Regions from separate parts of the Gardnerella sp. C0684A1 genome, predicted to be linked through region 1. Evidence: riboswitches for the same ligand, from Rfam matches in the RefSeq annotation. Region 1 holds a riboswitch; the other holds the start of a gene.
The links. A riboswitch is a leader RNA that binds a small molecule or an ion and turns the genes downstream of it on or off. The one in region 1 is predicted to bind thiamine pyrophosphate.

Region 2: linked by a shared signal. The riboswitch ahead of thiM (hydroxyethylthiazole kinase) and the one ahead of ACNEUN_RS05145 (ABC transporter permease) in region 1 are both predicted to bind thiamine pyrophosphate.

The regions. Positions count from the first base shown of each region.
Region 1 is NZ_JBLTSX010000004.1:179,555-181,758, forward strand. Features, by position in the region: gene ACNEUN_RS05140 (ABC transporter substrate-binding protein) at 1-526, opposite strand, end outside; gene ACNEUN_RS05145 (ABC transporter permease) at 531-1,337, opposite strand; TPP riboswitch at 1,327-1,478, opposite strand; gene eno (phosphopyruvate hydratase) at 1,647-2,204, shown strand, end outside.
Region 2 is NZ_JBLTSX010000002.1:201,964-204,167, forward strand. Features, by position in the region: gene ACNEUN_RS02575 (DEAD/DEAH box helicase) at 1-847, opposite strand, end outside; TPP riboswitch at 964-1,056, shown strand; gene thiM (hydroxyethylthiazole kinase) at 1,044-2,204, shown strand, end outside.

The DNA.
Region 1 (2,204 bases):
CTTTAGAAACGTCAAGTCCACTCTTATCGAAAGCACGATGAAGCATGTAATCGCCGGTATCTCCGTTGTGAATAATAGCAACTTTCTTACCGTACAAGTCTTTCAGAGTTTTTACTCCGCTCTTTGGAGAAGCAACAATTCCTTGAGAATCTCCATTATAATATTCGAGTGCAAAAGCAACCCAAGGCTGACCTTCTGCAATAAGATCAATAAAACGACCAGTTCCGGTTGTTGTTGCGTCTGCGCTTCCTCCCATAACAGCAGTTAAACCGTCAACAGGAGTGTAAGGGCCTGTATACACTACCTTATCTTTGCCGAATATTTCGTTTAAGAATTTCTCATCCTTAAGAGTTGTTAAATAGTTTGCTGTAGAAAGATACGCTACTCGCATAGTTCCAGCTCCACCTTTTGCAGAAGATGAAGATTTTTGCGAAGATCCGCAAGATGCTAGTGCTACTGTAGTTGCTAGTGCACACAGTGCTGCAGCTACTCTTCTTATAGTAAAAGTCTTAGTGAGCTTATTCATCTCATTACTCCTTCGTGTTTAATGTTCTGCTTGAGATTTTGCGACTATTCCTGCGATTTGGTATAAGAATATATTCGAAAATATTTGCTGTTATTTCGGAAGCTAAGCCAGCAAAAGCGTACAGAATTATGCAAGCCATCATTTGATCTGGTCTGAAGAATTCTTGAGCTCTCGAAAGAATATATCCAATTCCTATTGAGGAATTTACAGTTTCGCAAGTAGCTAAAGCAACCCACGCAACCGATATGCCAAAACGTAATCCAGTCATAAAATTAGGAAGAGTACCTCGTAAAAGAATAGTTGTAAAAACTTTTAAACGTTTTACGTGATAGGCTTCAGCTAATTCAAGAAGACGAGGATCAATATTTCTAACCCCATCTCTTATATTTACGTACATAGGGCCAAATACGCCTATTGCTATAAGTACTATTTTCATAAGCTCATCTACTCCTAAAAAGATTATTAGGAGAGGTGCTAATGCTGGAAATGGTACTGAACGTATCATATGACTTGGTTTATTAAGAATAGTGTTGCCTAATTTTGTTCCGCCAGAAAGTATTCCAGCTGGAACGGCAATAACAATACCAAGTAACAAGCCTTCTGCGACTCTAGCAATGCTTATTGCTAACGATGGCAATAGTATGCCTTCGTTGTATAAATCTTGGAATGCTTGTATAACTTCCATTGGTGATGGCAATGCGCGATCATCTTTAGGAGTAAGGGTTATAACATACCAAGCAAAGATAATTGCAACTGTTGAAAGCCACGCTTTTACGCCAGCTAAGTGCTTAAAAATACAATGCTTATGCATGAGACATTCCCTTCGATAGTATTAGCTATATCAGGTTCGACGGGTATATTCTCAGCGCGTAACAGCGGTGAGAAAATTGTGTAGTTTTAATTGAAACTTTATTTATTCATCACAGTGTTAAGCGCACCCCGTGCCATGCTGTTATTATTGCCTTTGGGCGTGGACAAAAATACTTTCTTTGGTAAATTTTGTTAGTTTTTATATTTCATATTCAAAGTTAATGTATTAAAAAGCTCAGTGTGTGGAACGTCCATAAAACGCATTAATCTTAATACTGTTATCACAACCAATAAGCAATAAGGAGTAGTTGTGGCAGCTATTGAAAGCGTATATGCACGCGAAATTTTGGATTCCCGTGGAAATCCTACTGTTCAGGTTTATTTGGAGACTGAAGATGGCGCTCAGGGCATTGGTTTAGTGCCTTCTGGCGCTTCGACTGGTGAGGCTGAAGCTTGGGAGCGTCGTGATGGTGACAAGTCCCGCTATCAGGGCAAGGGCACCTTGGAAGCTGTAAAAGCAGTAAATGAAGTTATTGCTCCTAAGGTTATTGGCATGGATGCCACCGATCAGCGCGCTCTTGATGAGACCATGATTGAGCTTGATGGCACACCAAATAAGGGTAAGCTTGGCGCAAATGCTATTCTCGGTGTTTCCCTTGCTGCTCTCTACGCGGCTGCTGAGTCTGCTCAGCTTCCTTTGTACCGTTACATTGGCGGTACTAACGGTCATATTCTTCCAGTACCAAACATGAACATCATGAACGGTGGTGCTCACGCTGACTTCGCAACCGATATTCAGGAGTACATGATTTCTCCTTACGGTTTCGCAACTTACAGTGATGCTCTTCGCGCTGGCGTTGAGGTTTAT
Region 2 (2,204 bases), on a different contig from region 1:
ATACAATTTGCGCACCCTGCTTAAGCTGAGAAATTTGACGCCTGTAGCTCACTCCACCATATACAGTCACAGTGCGCATACCGTAAGCTGCAGCAAGAGGAGCAATAACATCATCAATCTGATGTACAAGCTCTCGCGTTGGAGCCAAAATCATGGCATGTGGAGCAGGAACAGCATCATCTACCCTATCGCGCCTGTTTTTACCAGAGTGAATCAAATCAACAAAACTATCTGCTAAACGAGCTACTAAAGGAATAGCAAATGCGAGAGTTTTACCACTTCCTGTACGGCCACGGCCTAAAATATTTGCTCCACGCAAAGAGTCTGGAAGAGTCGCTTGCTGAATTGGGAATGCGGTAGTTTTACCGTCAGCGCGTAACACTTCTACTAACGGCTCCGGAACACCGAGTTGCGCAAACGTAACATCATCACTGTAGTTTTCGCGCGATTCTATTGCAGAATCTGGTATAACAATCTCGTTTTGTGAAATCTGCTTTTTTTCTAACTCGTTAAAGCTTCTAGAGTCACGAAACTCACGAAACTCACGAGAGTCACGAATAGAATGAGATTCTTTATCTTTATTTTTATTTTTATAGGATTTTTTAGTTTTACTTATCTTCCCGAATTCGCCAGCTTTTTCAACATTCCTTGCTTTAGAATCCTTACTAAACTTCCCAAACTTACCGAAGTGCTTAAGATTCTTAGAATCCTTGTTATTCTTAGAATCCCTAGAATTTTTAATATTCTTAGAATTCTTACTATTATTAACATTCTTAGAATTCTTAGCATTCCTAACATTCTTAGCTCCGCGCTTTTTGGCGGACGCAGCATTATGAGTATGCGGCACAATAGCCTTTCGTAAATTACTTTTATATTTGACTACGCGTAATTTCTACAAAGTCACGAACTAACTGAGCCTAACACACGCCCCGCACAAGCAGTCGCGCTCAAACGGTATAGTCGTAACGCGGTTCGGGGTGCGCTAGGTCGCTGAGATTATACCCGTTAAACCTGATCTAGGTAGTACTAGCGAAGGGAAAATCATGGAAACGTTGAACATAGGAAATACTTCAAAAAATTCGCAATCTAGCGGCAATTCCATAACAAATTTCGATAGAGATTTTTCTTCAAAAGCACGCAAGCGCATGTTCATAGAAGACGTGAAAAATTGCATAGAACGCATGCGCTCTGCCAAACCGCTTACACACTGCGTTACGAATAACATAGTTCAAGAACTTACTTCTAATGTTCTACTCGCTGCCGGAGCAACGCCTATTATGGTGTGCGATCCTGAAGAAACAGAGCAACTTGCGCAAATTGCTTCAGGAGTACTGGTTAATGTTGGAACATTTAGAAAAAATTACACAGATACTTCTATTAACGCTGCAATACGCGGCTGCAAAAAGTCTGGTACGCCGTGGGTTTTAGATCCTGTCGGAGTTGGATTAGGAGCGCTTACTTCAAGAATTAATTTCGTAAAAAATATTATTACAGAAAATCCTACTGTTATTCGCGCAAACGCTGCGGAAATTTTAGCTTTAGCTGGCGAAAAGGGAGATATGCGCGGAGTCGACTCACTAGACAGCGTAAATTCTGCACTACCAGCAGCCAGGAAATTAGCAAAACAACACGGCAGTGTAGTAGCAATTTCTGGAGAACAAGACGCAATATATGCTCACGGATGCCTTGCGCGCGTTTCAGGCGGCTCTGAAATAATGCAAAAAGTAGTAGGAACAGGATGCGCTCTAGGGGCTCTTGTAGCAGCATACGTTGGTACAAACCCATCTTGTCCACTTGCTGCTACAGTAGCGGCTCACGCGCACGCTGCAGCAGCAGGAAGCTACGCGTGCTCAGAAAATGCTGGAATCAATGCTGGAATCAATGCGAAAGGAAACGCGGAAATCAATCCTGGAACTTTCCGCACACTTTGGATTGACGCACTTTCGAAACTAAGCGCAGATGAAATATTAAATCTTACAAGCATAGATTTCACAGTAGAACCAGTAGATTGGACACTTTACTTAGTAACAGACCCTAGAATGGGCAATCGTACCGAAGAAGAAGTTGCGTTAGAATCAATCGAAGGCGGCGTAACGGTAGTTCAATTAAGAGACAAATATTCTGACGATGATGTCATATCTAAAAAAGCTCTTAAAATGCGCGAAACTTTAATAAACGCAGGGCATGGAGACGTACCAATTTTT